One region of the Kocuria sp. CPCC 204721 genome, then DNA from elsewhere that is predicted to be linked to it. Evidence: riboswitches for the same ligand, from Rfam matches in the RefSeq annotation. Region 1 holds a riboswitch; each other region holds the start of a gene.

What was found. A riboswitch is a leader RNA that binds a small molecule or an ion and turns the genes downstream of it on or off. The one in region 1 is predicted to bind thiamine pyrophosphate.
Region 2: it holds a riboswitch for thiamine pyrophosphate, as region 1 does, so the genes downstream of both, RF637_RS04290 (3-oxoacyl-ACP reductase) here and thiO (glycine oxidase ThiO) in region 1, are expected to answer to the same signal.
Region 3: it holds a riboswitch for thiamine pyrophosphate, as region 1 does, so the genes downstream of both, RF637_RS10015 (bifunctional hydroxymethylpyrimidine kinase/phosphomethylpyrimidine kinase) here and thiO (glycine oxidase ThiO) in region 1, are expected to answer to the same signal.

What each region holds. Positions count from the first base shown of each region.
Region 1 covers NZ_JAVKPO010000001.1:152,757-158,655, reverse strand. Annotated here, with positions in the region: gene RF637_RS00745 (thiol-disulfide oxidoreductase DCC family protein) at 1-170, shown strand, start outside; gene thiE (thiamine phosphate synthase) at 344-1,006, opposite strand; TPP riboswitch at 1,127-1,251, shown strand; gene thiO (glycine oxidase ThiO) at 1,241-2,527, shown strand; gene thiS (sulfur carrier protein ThiS) at 2,524-2,790, shown strand; gene RF637_RS00725 (thiazole synthase) at 2,793-3,734, shown strand; gene moeB (molybdopterin-synthase adenylyltransferase MoeB) at 3,731-4,921, shown strand; gene RF637_RS00715 (lactate utilization protein C) at 5,155-5,799, opposite strand; gene RF637_RS00710 (LutB/LldF family L-lactate oxidation iron-sulfur protein) at 5,796-5,899, opposite strand, start outside.
Region 2 covers NZ_JAVKPO010000003.1:47,116-53,014, forward strand. Annotated here, with positions in the region: gene RF637_RS04265 (ABC transporter permease) at 1-807, opposite strand, end outside; gene modA (molybdate ABC transporter substrate-binding protein) at 804-1,574, opposite strand; gene RF637_RS04275 (molybdopterin-binding protein) at 1,595-1,996, opposite strand; gene RF637_RS04280 (enoyl-CoA hydratase) at 2,121-2,903, opposite strand; gene nadE (ammonia-dependent NAD(+) synthetase) at 3,068-3,895, shown strand; TPP riboswitch at 4,025-4,156, shown strand; gene RF637_RS04290 (3-oxoacyl-ACP reductase) at 4,202-4,966, shown strand; partial or broken gene RF637_RS04295 (LLM class flavin-dependent oxidoreductase) at 5,037-5,899, shown strand, end outside.
Region 3 covers NZ_JAVKPO010000010.1:61,492-67,390, forward strand. Annotated here, with positions in the region: gene RF637_RS10010 (Rne/Rng family ribonuclease) at 1-1,401, shown strand, start outside; TPP riboswitch at 1,482-1,577, shown strand; gene RF637_RS10015 (bifunctional hydroxymethylpyrimidine kinase/phosphomethylpyrimidine kinase) at 1,565-3,118, shown strand; gene rplU (50S ribosomal protein L21) at 3,356-3,667, shown strand; gene rpmA (50S ribosomal protein L27) at 3,714-3,968, shown strand; gene obgE (GTPase ObgE) at 4,120-5,721, shown strand; gene proB (glutamate 5-kinase) at 5,771-5,899, shown strand, end outside.

The DNA of each region.
Region 1 (5,899 bases):
TGACCCTGGACACCGCCCTGGGCATCCGGGTGTTCGAGCCGTTCTACCGGTTACCGCCCGTGCGGTGGGTCCAGGACCGCGTGTACCGGTGGGTGGCCGATCACCGGGGAAAGTTCCCCGGTGTCACCCCGTGGTGCCAGCAGCACCCCGGGCGGTGCGGGACCCCGTAACGGTTCCGCTCCGCGTACCGAGCGAGCCGTGCCACCCGCGCGACGCCAAGACACTGCGGCGCCATGACTCCATGACTCCGCCCCGACGCGCACCACCCCACCGAACACGTCGCCACCCGAGCGGTGCCATCCCACCGCGGCGCCGCCGCTACACCGCGTTCAAAGATCGGGTCTCACCCGGGCAGCGTGTCCCGCAGCGCCCGCGCCGCCGCGGTGACGTCCTGCGCATCGGTCACGGCCCGCACGACCACGATGCGCGAGGCACCCGTGTCGAGCACGGACGGCAACCGCGCGGTGTCGACCCCGCCGATCGCGAAGAAGGGCTTGTCCCCCGCGTGCTGAGCGGCGTAGCGCGGCAGCTCGAGCCCCACGGCCGCGCGACCCGGCTTCGTGGGGGTCTCCCACACGGGCCCGGTGCAGAAGTAGTCGAGCCCGGCGTCGGCCACGGCGGCGTCCACCTGGGCCGGGGAGTGACAGGACCGCCCGATCACCGCGTCGTCCCCCAGGACCCGCCGAGCCTGCGCGGTGGTGAGATCGCCCTGGCCCACGTGGAACACGTCCGCGCCGGTGAGCAGCGCGACGTCCGCGCGGTCGTTGACGGCGAAGAGTGCGCCGTGCTCACGGGCGACGTCGGCGAGCACCTCGATGGCCTCGATCTCCGCGGCAGCCTCGAGGGATTTGTCCCGCAACTGGATGATGTCCACCCCGCCCTCGTACGCGGCGTGCAGAAATTCGCGCAGGTCACCGCGCTCGCGGCGCGCCGTGACGCACACGTACAGTCGCGCGTTCTCGAGGGCGGCGCGGCGCCCGGTACCCGTCTGGCTCGTGTGTCCCATGCGGCCATCGTGGCACGAACCGCGCGCCCGCGGACACCTCGCCCGATCAGCCCGCCGCGAAGTCCCCCTGCGTTCCACAGCTAGGGGTGATTAGACTGGCAGGGCCGTTCGTCGCCGTTCGACGAACTCCACGGGAGTCCGCACACGTTGGCAACAACCACCGCAGCGGGCTGAGAGGGCGTGAGCCGCCGACCGGATCACCTGATGCGGATCATGCCGCCGGAGGGAGGAACAATGCCCGAGCACCTCGGTGACCACGTGGTCGTGGCCGGAGCTGGTCTCGTGGGCCTGGCCACGGCCTTCGAACTACGACGCCGCGGGGCCGCCGTGACCGTCGTCGATCCCCGCCCGGCGTGGGGCGCCACCCGCGCGGCCGCGGGCATGCTCGCACCGATCGCCGAGACCCAGTACGGCCAGGAACGCCTCTACCCCCTCATGCGGGCCTCCGCCGCGGAGTACCCGGACTTCGTGGAGCGCGTCACCGCGGCCACGGGCCTGCCCACGGGCTACCGCACCGAGGAGACGCTCGTGGTGGCCGCCGATGCCGCGGACGCCCAATCCCTCTCCGACCTCGCCTCACACCAGATCGCCTCCGGGATGGACGTGCAGGAGATCTCCACGCGGGAGGCTCGGCACCTGGAACCGGCTCTTGCGCCGCGGTTGAGCGGTGCGGTACGGATCGTCTCCGACCGCCAGGTGGACCCCCGGATGCTCGCGGCCGCCCTGGTGGAGACCCTGAACTGCCCGCACCTGACCACCATCGGGGACGTCCCCGACGCCGGACCGGCGCAGTGGCTGACCTCCCGCGTGGACACCGTGCTGACGTCCCGCAGGGAACCCCGGCAGGCCACGGGCGTGCAGGTGGACTCCGGTGAGGTGATCCCCGCGGACGCCGTGGTCGTGGCCACCGGGCTGACCGCCAACACCATGGGCGGGCTGCCCGAGGGACTCGACCTCCGATTGCGCCCGGTGTTCGGGGACATCCTGCGGTTGCGGGTCCCCGAGACCGCCCTGGCCCCCGGGGAATCGCATTTGCTCACGCGCACGGTGCGCGCCCAGGTCCTGGGTCGGCCCGTGTACATGGTCCCCCGCGAGGACCGGACCCTGGTGCTGGGCGCCACGAGCCGCGAGGACGGGCGCGAATCCGTGCTGGCCGGTGGCGTGCACCAACTGCTGCGGGACGCGCGCACCGTGGTCCCCGCGATCGACGACTGCGACGTCCTGGAGATGATGGCCCGCGCCCGCCCGGGAACCTCCGACGACCTGCCGTACGTGGGGAAGACCTCGGTGGCCGGGCTCGTGATCAGCACGGGTCACTTCCGTCACGGCATCCTGCTGACCCCCGTGGCGTCCCGGCTCGCGGCGGAGCTCGTGACCGGCGTCCTGGACCCGCTCGCGGACCACGGGTCCGACGCCGCGTTCCTCGCCGACACCGACCCGGCCCGGCACTCGAACCCCGCCCCCGAGGCCCCGTTCACCACACCCGAGAGCTATCCCCAGATGCATGGAGGACTCGAATGATCGCGCCCGAGACTACAGACAATTCCTCCACGGCCGTCGTGAACGGCTCCCCCGTGGCGGTGACCCCGGGGTTGACGGTCGCGAGCGCCGTCGTCGACCTCACAGGCCGCGAGATCACACCCGAGGGCGCCGCCGCGGACGGCCATCCCCTGGGGATCGCCGTGGCGGTGGACGACGCCGTAATCCCCCGCTCCCTGTGGGCCACGACCCCCGTGGAAGCGGGTCAATCCGTGGAGATCGTCACCGCGGTGCAGGGAGGCTGAACATGACCACGCACGGAACCCCCCTGACCGTGGCCGGGGTGGAGCTCTCGTCCCGGCTGATCATGGGCACCGGGGGCCTCACCGATTTCGCGATGCTCGAACGGGCCCTGCTGGCCTCCGGGACGGAACTGACCACGGTGGCCCTGCGCCGCTTCGCGCCCGGCCCCGCCTCGCCAGCGGGCGCGCAAGCATCCGGCACGGCGAACCGGGCGAGCGGTCGCGCGGGAGGTGGCGCAGCGGCGTCGTCGACCGGGACACCGCAGGACAGCTTGTACGGGCTGCTGCGCCGCAACGACATCCGGGTGCTGCCCAACACCGCGGGGTGCTACACCGCGCGGGACGCCCTGCTGACCGCTGAACTGGGGCGCGAGGCGCTGGAGACGGACTGGGTCAAGCTCGAAATCATCGCGGACGAGGACACCCTGCTCCCGGACGGTGTGGAGCTGCTGGACGCGACCGAGAAACTCGCTCGGCGCGGTTTCAAGGTCTTCGCGTACACGTCCGACGACCCCGTGCTCGCGCTGCGGCTCGAGGACGCCGGGGCCGTGGCCGTGATGCCCCTCGGTGCTCCCATCGGCACGGGTCTGGGGATCCTCAACCCGCACAACATCGAACTCATCGCGTCCCGCGCGTCCGTGCCCGTGGTGCTGGATGCCGGGATCGGCACGGCGTCCGAGGCGGCCCTGGCCATGGAACTCGGGTGCGACGCCGTCCTGCTCGCGTCCGCCGTGACCCGCGCGCAGGATCCCGTGGCCATGGCCAGCGCCATGAAGCACGCCGTGCTCGCGGGGCACCTGGCCCGCGGCGCGGGGCGGATCGCGCGGCGCACGCACGCCGTGGCGTCCTCGCCCATGGCCGGGCGCATCGACACCGCCGACGCGCCCCGCGGGGACTGGCCCGCGCCTTCATCCACCACCCCACAGCTGGAATCGCAGGTTTCATGAGCACCCCACTACCACCTCTCGTGGCCCCCGCCTCCGATCTGAGTCGCGAGGAACTCGAACGCTATTCACGCCACCTCACGTTGCCGCAACTGGGCGAGGAGGGGCAGCGTCGGCTCAAGAACGCACGCGTCCTGGTGATCGGCGCGGGCGGGCTCGGCGCTCCCGCGCTGCAGTACCTCGCGGCCGCCGGGGTGGGGACCATCGGCGTGGTCGACGACGACGTCGTATCCGTGTCCAACCTGCAACGCCAGGTGGTCCATGGGATGGCCGACATCGGCCGGCCCAAGGTCGATTCCGCCGCGGATGCCGTGGCCCGGCTCAACCCCCTGGTCACCGTGCACCGCCATCCCGAGCGGCTGAGCACCGACAACGCCCTGGAGATCTTCTCCGGCTACGACCTGATCATGGACGGCACAGACAACTTCGGCACACGCTTCCTGGTCTCGGACGCCGCCGAACTCACCGGCATCCCCGTGGTGTGGGGCTCCATCCTGCGTTTCGACGGCCAGGTCTCCGTGTTCTGGTCCGGTCACGGCCCCGTGTACCGCGACCTGTTCCCGGAAGCGCCCGCGCCGGGCCAGGTCCCCTCGTGCGCCGAGGGCGGTGTGCTGGGCATGCTCCCGGCCACGATCGGCTCGGTCATGGTCACCGAGGCGCTCAAACTCATCACGGGCATCGGCCGTCCCCTGCTCGGCAGGGTCCTCATCCACGACGCCCTGGCCCAGACGTGGCGCGAGCTCACGGTCCTGCCGGACCCGCACCGCCCGCCCGTCACGGATCTCTCACGGGTGGCGCTCGCGTGCGGTCTGCCCTCCGACGACGACGCCGCTCCCGCCCCCCACGAGACCGTCACCGCCCCGGAGCTGGCCGAGCTACTGACCGCCCGGTCCCTCGGGGAGACGTCCTTCACGCTCGTGGACGTGCGCGAGGACTGGGAGCGCAAACTCGTGGCCATCCCCGGATCCGTGCACGTGCCGCTGCAGGACGTCCTGGACCGGGGTGTCACGGCTCTTCCGGATGAGGCGGAGGGCACCGTGATCCTGCACTGCAAGGCCGGTGCCCGTTCCGCCCAGGCCCTCGCGGCACTGCGCAGGGACTACGCCCTGCGGGAGGACACCGTGAAGCACCTGGACGGCGGGGTGCTCGCGTGGATCGACCGGGTGGACCCGGCGCTGCCGCGCTACTGACCCGTTCGATCACAGCTCCTCCTCAAGGAGCGGTTTCCGCGTGTGTGTCACCATGAGGTCCAGCGGTTCGTGGTGAATAGCCGTCGGACTGACTGATCGCTTGTAGCGCGCAGCAGCTCCTCGTGAGCGATCACTGCTGGTGAGCAACGTGTGAACGCGAAGGTCCCCGTCACCGCGGTAACGCGGGCGACGGGGACCTTTCTCGCAAGTATGCGGGACAGGACCGCGCGGCCTCAACCCAGCAGGATCACGTCCAGCGTGCGCGGACCGTGGACACCCTCCACGCGTTCGAGCTCGATGTCCGAGGTGGCCGAGGGCCCCGAGATCATGGTGGTGGGCGCAGTGGGCTCCACACGGGCCATGGCCTCCGGGATGAGCTCCACCACGGACTCCAGCGGCACGATGCAGATGTGGTGGTCCGGCACCAGGGTGATGGCGCGCCGACCCTCGTCCGGGCGCCCGGACAGGAAGATGGTGCCCGTCTGCGCGCACGAGACCGTGGAGGAGGTCACCACGGCATCCACCTGGTTGAGGTCCCGCACGGTCAGCGCGGAGGCCTTGCGACCGTCATTGGGGTCCACGATGGCCCGGCGGGCGGCAGTCTCCTCGGGCAACCACGCGGTGTCGAGGCCCTCGGGGATCACGTAGCGCGCGGAGGTCCCAAGCTGGGTGGCGACGCGCTGCGCCACGGTCTGCGCGGTCTCCCTGTAGACGTTGGCCTTGTAATCCAGCAACCGGTCCTCGAGCATGTCGATGATCTCGTCCCGCCCGAGGTCCGAGGTGTGCCGGTAGTCGCGGGGCACGTGGGGTGCCCGCGGGTGGTCCGCGATCGCACCGTTGAGCCGCTCGAGGATTTCGGTCTTGGCGTCGGCGCTCATGCCGGCTCTCCGTCCTGGTTCCCGCGGCCTGCGTGGCCGTTGCGGGGTGCGATGTTGTCCTCGTGGGGGTCGCCCGTGGCAGCACTGTACGCCCCGGCCA
Region 2 (5,899 bases), on a different contig from region 1:
GAGGTTGGTGCGGAAGCCGGCGCCGCGGCGTCGTCGGGAGGGAGCACTGACCCCCACGACGAGCAGAGCAACGAGCACGAGCAGCAGGGAGAGGGCCACGGCGGCGTCGGGATCGGTCTCGCGCTGCAGGTAGATCTCGAGCGGGAGCGTGCGGGTCACGCCCTGCAGGCTGCCCGCGAACGTGAGGGTGGCGCCGAACTCGCCGAGGCAGCGCGCGAAGGATAGCGCGGCCCCGGAGAGCATTGCAGGCAGCACCAGGGGCAGCGTGACCCGGAACAGGGTGCGCGTGGGGGATGCACCAAGGCCCGCCGCGACCCGTTCGTAGCGAACGCCCGCGGTGCGCAGCGTGCCCTCCAGGGAGACCACCAGGAACGGCAGGGCCACGAACGTCTGGGCGAGCACGACGGCCGCGGTGGTGAACGCGATGTCCACGCCCGCCGAGGACAGGGTGCTGCCCAGGAAACCCATGCGTCCGAAGGTGTACAGCAGCGCGATACCGCCCACCACGGGTGGCAGCACGAGCGGCAGCAGCACCAGCGAGCGCAGGAGCGTGAGGCCGCGCACGGTGGAACGGGCCAGGACCAGGGCGAGCGGGCACCCCAGCACCAGGCACAGCGCCGTGGACGCGACCGCGGTGCGAAGGCTCAACCACAGCGCGGCGAGCGAGGACTCGCTCGTGAGCAACTCCCCCAGGTGCGCCCAATCGATGCGCAGCACCATGCCGAGCAAGGGCAACAGGATGACCAACGCCCCCACCACCGCCGGGACCAGGACCCACCGGGGGGTCGTGACGAACCCGCGCGTCACGGTGCGCCGAAGCCCGCGTCCTCCAGGACCTTCCGGCCCTCGTCACCCTGGACGAGGTCCACGAACTGCCGGGCGAGCTCCGGCTCCGCGGAATCCTTGAGGGCGACCACGGGGTAGTTGTTGACCGCCTGATCCGTGCGCGGGATCTCGACGGTCGTGACCCTGTCCTTCGCGGACTTGGCATCCGTGACGTACACGATCCCCGCGTCCGCCTGCCCGGAGGTCACCTTGCCGAGCACGTCCGTGACCGCGTTCTCCTGGCTCACGGGGTGGAGCGCGACACCGTTGGCCTTCTCGATCTCCTGCGTGGCTGCACCGCACGGTACCTCCGGGGCGCACGTGACCAGCTTGACGTCCCGGTCCACCACGTCCCGGAAGGAGGTGATGTCCGCGGGGTTGTCCTTGGGTACCGCGAGGGTGAGCACATTGGTCGCGAACACGCTCGGCTCCCCCGCGGCCAGGCCCGCGTCCGTGAGCTTCTTCATGTTCTTCTGATCGGCGGAGGCGAAGACGTCCGCGGGGGCGCCCTCGGTCAGCTGTTGCACGAGCCCGGACGAGCCTCCGTAGTTCATGCTGACCTTCACCCCCGGGTGCGCCGCCTCGAACGTGCGCGCGAGCTCGTCGAAGGAATGGGTCAGCGAGGCCGCCGCGGACACCCGCAGGGTCGTCTCCTGATCGGACGACGACGCCGCGTCCCCTCCCCCGTCCGACGCTCCCGCGCATCCGGAGAGCGCCACCGCGCTCACCGCGCAAGCCAGGGCGCGCATGCGTGTCGCCGCGCGCCCCATCACTTGCGCCCCTCGGTCTCGACGATGACCGCGGTGGACTTCACCACGGCCGTGGCCACGGACCCCGGTTCCAGCCCCAGGTCACGCACCGCTTCCGTGCTCATGAGCGAGACGATCCGGTGCGGGCCGCACTGCAGCTCCACCTGGGACATCACGGGATCGGAGGTCACGGCGGTTACGAGTCCCACGAGGCGGTTGCGCGCCGAACTGTTCACCCCGGCGGGATCCTGAGGGCTCACGGCGTTATCGCGCGCGTATGCCGCGAGTTCGGCGCCGTCCACCACGGCGTACCCTGCGGAATCCTTGTGCCCGGTGAGCGTGCCCTGCTCGATCCACCGCCGGACGGTGTCGTCGCTGACGCCCACGAAGGTCGCGGCCTGGGAGATACGGAGGTGGGTCATGGGAGCAGTTTATCCGCATCTGCGGAACCACGGCCCTGTTTGAACCGCACTTGCGTGGTGTTGACCTGACACGCGACGACGCCGCGCGGACCGGGCCGCGCGGCGTCGTCGTCCCCTACAGGGCTCATTCGTGGGAGAACCGCGCCTTACGCTTCTCCGCGAACGCCGACATGCCCTCCTTCTGGTCCGCGGTGGAGAACAGCCCGTGGAAGACCCGCCGCTCGTGCTGGACGCCGGCCCACAACCCGGACTCGTACGCGGCATTGACGGTCTCGACCGCGTGCTGGGCCGCGGGCTTGGACATCTCCGCAATCTTTCCGGCGACCTCCAGGGCGGTGTCCATGAGCTCGTCCGCTGCGACCACGCGGGAGACCAAACCGGAACGCTCGGCTTCCTCGGCGCGCATCTGCCGTCCGGTGAGGATCATGTCCATGGCCTTGGCCTTGCCCACGGCGCGGGTGAGGCGCTGGGTGCCGCCCATCCCGGGGATCACACCCAGGGCGATCTCGGGCTGACCGAACACTGCAGTGTCCGCGGCGAGGATCAGATCGCACATCATCGCGAGCTCGCACCCACCGCCGAGCGCGTAACCGGCCACCGCGGCGATCTTGGGGGTGCGCAGCCGGGCGAAAGCATCCCACCCCGCGAAGAAGTCCTCGTGGTACATATCGGACGCGGACTTGCCGGACATCTCCTTGATGTCAGCACCGGCCGCGAAGGCCTTCTCCGAACCTGCGAGGATCAGCGCGCCGATCCCCGAGTCACGGTCCAGCTCGGTCGCGGCGGCCACCACGTCCCGCATGGTCTGTTCGTTCAGCGCGTTCAGCGCCTTGGGACGATTCAGGGTGATGACACCCACGCGTCCCTCGCGGCGGACTTCAATGGTCTCGTAGGAGTTCTCGTTCATGTGATCAGCATCTCATAGGTCCCCCAGGGGGGGCGGGTCCGAGCGTGGGGGTCCAGCACCGGGGCCCAGCACCGGGGCCCAGCGCCGGCCTCCGTCCTCCGGGCCACGGGACGGGCCGGCGGTAGGCCCCTGTCCCCGCGGGAACCGGCCACTAGCATGGACGCATGCGTGAATTGCAAGCACAGATCATTGCCGAGCTCGGCGTCTCTCCGCAGATCGATCCGGAGCGGGAGGCCCAACGCCGCGTCGACTTCCTGAGCGACTACCTCAAGGCCACGCACACCGCGGGGTTCGTCCTGGGGATCAGCGGCGGCTTGGACTCCACCCTGGCCGGGCGCCTGGCCCAGCTCGCGGTCGAGAAACTGCGCGAGGACGAGATTAAGGCCGAGTTCGTGGCCATGCGACTGCCTCACGGGATCCAGCACGACGAGGCCGACGCCCAGGCGGCGCTCGAATTCATTCAACCGGACCGGGTCATCACGTACGACGTCGCGCCGGCCGTCCGCGGTTTCGAGTCCGCCTACGGTGCCGCGACCGGTGAGCAGCTCACCGATTTCACCCGCGGTAACACCAAGGCCCGCGTGCGTATGACGGCGCAGTACGCGGTGGGCGGGGACCACAACCTGCTGGTGATCGGCACGGATCACGCGGCGGAATCGGTCACCGGGTTCTTCACCAAGTTCGGCGACGGCGGCGCGGACGTCCTGCCCCTGAGCGGGCTGAACAAACGGCAGAACCGCCAGGTGCTCGCGTACCTGGGGGCCCCCGAGCAACTCGTGGGCAAGGTCCCCACCGCGGACCTCCTGGACGAGAACCCCGGGCGCACGGACGAGGACGAGCTGGGCCTGCGCTACGACGACATCGATGACTTCCTCGAGGGCAAGGACGTCCCCGAGGAGGTGGCCCGCAAGATCGAAAGCACGTTCCTGCGCACCCGCCACAAGCGCACGGTCCCGGTGACCCCGGCGGACGAGTGGTGGCGGGAGGGCTGATCCTCCCCGCCCGCGCGATACCCAAGGGGACGACCCTGGCCTGACTGCGCTGGACAACCGCATTGGCCATGCCCGCCGACGGCCTGCGCCGTGCGCGACCCCGGTCCGGACCCCTGTGCTTAGACTGGGCCCAGTGACACGGGGTGCCGCTGCACGTTCCCACGACCCACCGGGCCGGGGAGCCCTGGAGGCAATGGCTGAGATGACACCCGTCGAACCTGTCCAGTTAGTACTGGCGAAGGGATGTCACGGTGGCACCGCACGGGTGGCGCACCGCGTTCTTCGCCGTGAGCCACAGGAGTGAGCATGCGGATCGACACCACCATCGTCCTGATCACCGGGGGAGCCCGGGGTCTGGGTGAACACCTCAGCCGAGCCTTCGCCCGCGAAGGCGCCCGGGTGGTCGTGAACTACCACGCGAGCGAGGACCGCGCCCGCTCACTGGTGCGCGAACTCGGTGAGGACAAGGTCATTGCCGTTCGGGCGGACGTGACCGATGCCGGGCAGGTGCAGGAGATGGTGGCACTCGCCCAGGACCATTTCGGTGCGCCCATCACGGTGGCCGTGAACAACGCGCTGGTGGACTTCAGCTTCAACGGGGACGCCCGCCCCTCGCTCGAAAACCTCGCCGCCGAGGATCTTTCCCAGCAGTTCACCGGCGCGGTCGTGGGCGGACTCAACGTGATCCAGGCGGTCGTCCCGGGGATGCGCCGGTTTGGACACGGGCGCATCATCAACATCGGCACCAATCTCTTCCAGAACCCCGTGGTCCCCTACCACGACTACACCGCAGCCAAGGCCGCCCTGCTCTCCCTCACCCGCACGGCGGCCAAGGACCTGGGGGCCCTGGGCATCACCGTGAACATGATCTCCGGTGGCCTGCTACGCACCACGGACGCGAGTGCCGCTACCCCGGCCGAAGTCTTCGACGCCATTGCCGCCGGTACGCCCTTGGGTCGGGTCACCACCCCGGAGGAGTTCGCGGACACCGCCCTCTTCTTCGCCTCCGACTGGTCCCGCGGCGTCACCGGGCAGAACCTCGTGGTCGACGGTGGACTGGTGATGGACTGACATGGCCGCCCCGCACGACACCGCGCGGACCCCGTCCGCCGCCCCTGCGGCGTCCACTCGTCCCACCCAGGTGAACCAGCCGCCCGGGACACCCGCCCGGACGCTGCGCCTCAACGCCTTCCTCTACGGGGCCGGCCACCACCAGGCCGCGTGGCGCGCGCCGGGCTCCCCGGTGCACCGCCTCACGGACATCGCCTACTACGAGGAGCTCGCGCGGACTGCCGAACGCGGTCTGTTCGACGCGGTGTTCTTCGCGGACGGGCACAGCGTGGGTGATGTCTCCGGCGGGCCCCGCTGGAGCCTGGAACCCCTGACAGCGCTGTCCGCGATGGCGCGGGCCACCGAGCGCGTCGGCCTGGTGTGCACGGTGTCCACCACGTTCTTCACCCCGTTCCACGCGGCCAGGATGCTCGCGTCCTTGGACCACATCTCGGGCGGGCGAGCGGGGTGGAACGTGGTGACCTCCATGTGGGACTCCGAGGCCCGCAACCACGGCTACCGGGCCATGCCGACCAAGGATGAGCGCTACGAGCGCGCCCGCGAGTTCGTGGAGGTGGCCCGCGCCCTGTGGGCCAGCTGGGACGAGGACGCCGTCACCGCGGACCCCGAGGGCCAGTGGGCGGACCCCTCCAAGCTGCACCGCCTGGACCACGAGGGCCGCCACTTCCTGGTGGATGGACCCCTCACGCTTCCGCCCTCCCCCCCCAGGGGGAACCGGTCCTCTTCCAAGCGGGTGCCTCCGGGCCCGGCAAGGCACTCGCGGCCGACTTTGCAGAGGGGATCTACGCCGTGGCCTACGACCTGCCCGCCGCGCAGGAGTACTACGCGGCGGTGAAGGCCGAAGTGGCCCGCGCCGGGCGTGATCCCGGTTCCGTGATCGTGATGCCCGGTCTGGTCACGTACGTGGGCCGCACGCACGAAGAGGCCCTCGAG
Region 3 (5,899 bases), on a different contig from region 1:
TCCGGGGGCAACCTCGAGGAGACCGTGACCAAGAACAACCTCGAAGCCGCCGAGGAGATCGTGCGGCAACTGCGGTTGCGGGATATCGGCGGGATCATCGTGGTGGACTTCATCGACATGGTTCTGGAGTCCAACCGCGATCTCGTACTGCGCCGGCTCGTGGAGTGCCTGGGCCGGGACCGCACGAAGCACCAGGTGGCCGAGGTGACCTCCCTGGGTCTCGTGCAGATGACGCGCAAGCGCATGGGTACGGGGTTGCTCGAGGTCTTCTCCGAGCCGTGCGAGGAATGCGCGGGCCGCGGCGTCGTGGTCCACGACCACCCCTTGAAGGGCCGCTCCGGCGCGGCTCCCTCCGACCAGCGCGGCACTCGACACGAGCGTAAGCGTTCGCGCAACAAGCAGCACAACGGTGCGCAGGACAAGCCCAGGAACGGCAACCAGCACCACGGTTCGGACGAGCCGGACCAGGCGCGCGTGGAGGCCACCCGCACGGCGTTGGCGAACATCGCCGCGGCCTCCTCCCACGACGAGTCCGACGACGCCGCACGGAATGCTTCCCAGGGCACCGCACCGCAGTCCGGGGGCGGGCAGGCCGAGGACACCGGTTCCCAGGAGCAGCAGACCTCCCGCGGTCAGCAGGGCGGGGAGCACGCGTCCGAGAACTCCCACGGGGAGTCCGAGGGCGGGCGCCGTCGCCGCAAGCGCCGCGGCAAGCGCAGCCGCGGTCGCGGTCAGCAGGGCGAGGACAACGCCGTGCAGAACGACGGTTCCGGCCGGGACGGTTCCGGGAACGACTCGCGCGGGGATTCCCGGTCCGAGGACCGTTCCGGTGGGGACTCGTCCGCGAGCCTCACGATTCACGGCGAGGTCATCGAACTGCCCCACGGGCAGTCTGAGCAGCGGGGGAGCGAGGGCACCCAGGAGGCCCTGTCCCTGGATTCGCTGAGCGCCGCGTTCACGGATGCGGGCGAGGACGAAACCTCGACCGAGGGTGCCGTTCAGGATGCGGACGCCGCGTCCCAGCCGCGGGAGGCGGTGTCGAAGCGGTCGGCCGCCGGACACGCGCCGTCGAACTCCGGGACTGCGCAATCCAGTGCAGGGCAGACGAGTGCCGCGCAGCAGCAGACTTCCGGGGCAGCGTCGTCCGCTGGCGGGAACCGGCCGGCGGAGGCGCCGGCGGCTCCGGCCCGACGGCGTCGTGGGTCGCGGCGTGCCGTGGCGCCGGCGGCCGCGCCCGGAACCGCGAGCGTGGAGACCCACGAGTACACGCAGGAACGGCAGGTCAGCCGTTTCACCGCGGAGGCCGGGGCCGTGGCCCCCGCGGCGTCCGGTGACCAGCCCACCATCGTGGGTGTGGGCATCAAGGCTCAGGACATCACGATGACCGGCAAGCAGGACTGAGTGACCGGCGGCTGGATCCGTCGCCACGCGAGCACCGCAGGGGCACCCGGGATTCCGGGTGCCCCTGTGGCATGATCGGGGACACACACACGGGGTGCTGCGCACTGCGGCTGAGAACACACCCGTCGAACCTGATCTAGCTCGTACTAGCGAAGGGATTGTCGTGGACACCACGCCTTCTACCGCCATACCCCGCGTCCTCTCGATTGCCGGAACCGATCCCACGGGCGGGGCGGGTCACGCCGCGGACCTGAAATCCATCGCCGCACTGGGCGGGTACGGGCTGAGTGTGATCACCGCAGTGGTCGCCCAGAACACCCGGGGCGTCGTGAGCGTACACACCCCACCCGTCCAGGTCCTGCGGGACCAGCTGGATGCGGTCGCCGGGGACGTCACCCTGGATGCGATCAAGGTGGGGATGCTCGGCTCCGTGGAGGTCATCGACACGGTCCGGGACTGGCTCATGGTGGGGCGCGCACCCGTGGTCGTGATCGACCCCGTCATGGTCGCCACGGCCGGTGGGCGATTGCTGCGTCCGGACGCCGAACGGGCCCTGCGGGAGCTGCTGCCCCACGCGAATCTGATCACCCCCAACCTCCCGGAACTCGCGGTGCTGGCCGAGCGCCCCGTGGCCGCGACCTGGGACGAGGCGCTCGAGCAGGGACGCGCGGTCGCGGCGGCGTTCCATACCCGGGTCCTCGTGAAGGGTGGCCACTTGGCCGGGGACACGACCCCGGACGCCCTGTTGCTCCCCGGTCAGGACGAACCCGCCGCGTTGTTCGAGGGTCGCAGGGTGCACACGCGTAACACCCACGGCACCGGGTGCTCGCTGTCCTCCGCGGTGGCCACGGTCGTGGCGCGGACCGGGGACTGGCCCGAGGCGATCCGCACGGCCCGCACATGGTTGCGCGGTGCACTGCGCGGCGCGGACGAGTTGCACGTGGGTCACGGCAACGGTCCCGTGCACCACATGCACCACGTCCAGCACCTCGTCACGGATCCGGCGTTCGTGATGACGGCCGCCGCGGAATCCGAGGGCCCCCGGTTCACCGATGAACTGTGGGAGGAGAGCGCCCCGGTGCGTGAACGCATTGCTGCCCTGGCGTTCATCCGGGGCCTCGGGGACGGCACCCTGGACCCGGGCGAGTTCGAGCTGTACCTGGACCAGGACATGCAATATCTGCAGTACTACTCCCGGGCGCTGGCCCTGCTCGCGGCCTCCGCCCCGGACGAGCGTTCGCGCGAACACTTCGCCGCGGCGTCGGCCTCCGTGGTCTCGGTCGAGTCCGCGCTGCATTGCGCCCGGCTCGGGGACCGGGAGCCCATGCCGCCGAGTGACGTCACGAGCAGTTACGCGGACTTCCTGCTGGCGCGCACGGGTCAGGACGGCTTCGCGGTGGGCTCCGCCGCGATCCTGCCGTGCTACTGGCTCTACGCCCACGTGGGTGCGGAGCTCACCCGTCGTGCCCGCGTCGCGGGACCGCAGCACCCGTTCGCCGACTGGCTCAGCACGTACGACGATCCGGACTTCCAGACCGCGACCGAGTCGGTGCGCGAGATCGTGGACCGGGAGGCCGCCCACGCGGACCCGGCCACCCGGGAGCACATGCGCCGCGCGTTCCACCGGGCGTGCGCGCTCGAGCTGGCCTTCTTCGCGCAGACGACCCCGGCGACGTCGCCGGAGGGCGAGCGGCGCGCCGCGGCGCAACTGGCATGACTTCGGGTGATCGGGTAGGCTGGGGTGTCGGTGCCGAGCGCCGGTGTGTGTCATATCCAGTTCACGCACCAGGTTGCGGCACACTCGGGCGAACATCCTGAATCGATGCGATAGCCACGCGGAGAATGCGGTCGGTCATGGATCACCTCGGCGTGATGTCTCGACATTCGCAGTCCTCCAGGAGTACGCCCGACCCACACACGTAGTCCATAGATGTCGAGAGAAGTGAGTTCCCAAGTGGTGTACGCGATTGTCCGCGCAGGCGGCCGCCAGGAGAAGGTTTCCATCGGAGACCTCGTGACCCTTGACCGCGTCGCCGGCGAGGCAGGCAGCACCGTAGAGCTTCCTGCGCTGCTGCTGGTCGATGGGGACAAGGTCACCTCCGACTCCAAGACCCTGGCGAACGTCAAGGTCACCGCCGAGATCGTCGAGGACCTGCGCGGTCCCAAGATCTCGATCATGAAGTACAAGAACAAGACCGGTTACAAGAAGCGTCAGGGCTTCCGCGCCGAACTGACCACCGTCAAGGTCACCGGCATCGACGCCTGAGCATCCGGCTCCCCACATACGTTTCCAACGAAGGTAGGCACACACCATGGCACACAAGAAGGGTGCGAGCTCCACTCGCAACGGCCGTGACTCCAACGCCCAGTACTTGGGTGTGAAGCGCTTCGGCGGCCAGTCCGTTAACGCCGGCGAGATCATCGTCCGCCAGCGCGGCACGCACTTCCACCCGGGCGTGAACGTGGGCCGCGGCAAGGACGACACCTTGTTCGCCCTGGCCGCTGGCGCCGTCGAATTCGGCACCCGCCGCGGTCGCCGCGTGGTCAACATTCAGACCGCCGAGTAATTCTCATTCGGACCCCTGGGTCCACCCGCCGCCACGACCCCGTGGCGGCGACCACTAGAGGGTGGGCGCTTCACGCGCTCACCCTCTAGTCTTTTCAGAAGACCCCGGTCGACCCGCTCGCAGCAGGTGACCCCTACCACCGAGGAGCCGCGTGGCCAGTTTTGTAGATCGAGTGATCGTGCACGCCACGGGCGGTAACGGCGGCCACGGCTGCGTGTCCGTCAAGCGCGAGAAGTTCAAGCCCCTGGGCGGCCCGGACGGCGGCAACGGCGGCGACGGCGGTTCGGTGATCCTGCGTGTGGACGGTCAGTCCACCACGCTGTTGGGTTTCCACCACGCACCCCACCAGAAGGCCCCCAACGGTGAGCCCGGCAAGGGGGACATGCGCCACGGTTTCAAGGGCCAGGACCTCGTGCTGTCCGTCCCGGACGGCACCGTGGTCAAGGACCGGCAGGGCAACGTGCTCGCGGACCTGCTCGGTGAGGGCAGTGAGTTCGTGCTGGCCGGTGGCGGCCAGGGCGGACTGGGCAATGCCGCACTGTCCTCGCCTAAGCGCAAGGCCCCGGGCTTCGCTCTGCTCGGTGTGCCCGGTGAGGAACACCAGGTCGAGCTCGAACTGAAGTCCATCGCGGACATCGCCCTGGTGGGCTTCCCCTCCGCGGGCAAGTCGAGCCTGATCGCGGCCATGAGTGCCGCGCGCCCCAAGATCGCGGACTACCCGTTCACCACCCTGGTGCCCAACCTGGGTGTGGTCCAGGCGGGTGACACCCGCTTCACCGTGGCGGACGTGCCGGGGTTGATCCCGGGTGCCTCGGAGGGAAAGGGGCTGGGACTCGAGTTCCTGCGGCACGTGGAGCGCTGCGCCGCACTCGTGCACGTGATCGACTGCGCCACGCTCGAACCCGGACGGGATCCGCTGAGCGACCTGGACGCCCTCGAACAGGAACTGTCCCACTACGCCGAGGCCATCCGCGACGACGACCCCACCACGATCCCGCTGACCGAGCGCCCCCGACTCGTGGCCCTGAACAAGGTGGACGTGCCCGAGGCGCGGGAACTGGCCGAGTTCATCCGCCCCGAACTCGAGGAACGCGGTTACCCGGTCTTCGAGATCTCCACGGCCTCGCACGCCGGACTGCGGGAACTGGGCTTCGCGATGGCCGAGCTCGTCTCCCGTGCCCGCGAGCAGGAGGAACAGCGGGAGGAGCAGCGCCGCGCGGAGACCGTGCTGCGCCCGGAACCCGTGCGGCGTCGTCGAGGGAAGGACCGCAAGGAGTTCGAGATCACCCGCGAGGACCGGGCAGGGGAGCCGCTGTACCACGTGCGCGGCGTGAAGCCCGAACGGTGGGTGCAGCAGACCGATTTCAACAACGACGAGGCCGTGGGATACCTCGCGGACCGCTTCGCGAAACTCGGGATCGAGGACGAACTGTTCCGCATCGGCGCCCGCCCGGGCAACGCGGTGCTGATCGGCCCCGAGGACAACGGTGTGGTCTTCGACTGGGAGCCCACCATGGTGGGCGGCGCCGAACTGCTCGGCGGCCCGCGCGGTTCCGACCTGCGCCTCGAAGACACGTCCCGGCCCACGCGCCGCGAGAAGCGGGAACAGTTTTACGACCGCATGGACGCCAAGGCCGAGGCCCGCGCGGAGCTCGAGGAGCAGCGCCGCGCCGGGATCTGGACCGAGTCCGTGGACGACGCGCGAGATCGACGCCGTACTTCCGAGCCGAAGGAGACGCACGACAGTGAGTGACACGCCCCACGCGGAGAAGACCCCCACCGAGACGATCGACGTCCCGGCCATGGAGCAGCAAGCGGCCAAGTCCGCGATCCAGCTGAGCACCGAGAGCCGGGGGAAGAACCGCCGCTCTCCCATCACCCGCCGTGCGGACCTGCCCATGGCCCGGCGCGTGGTGGTCAAGGTGGGGTCC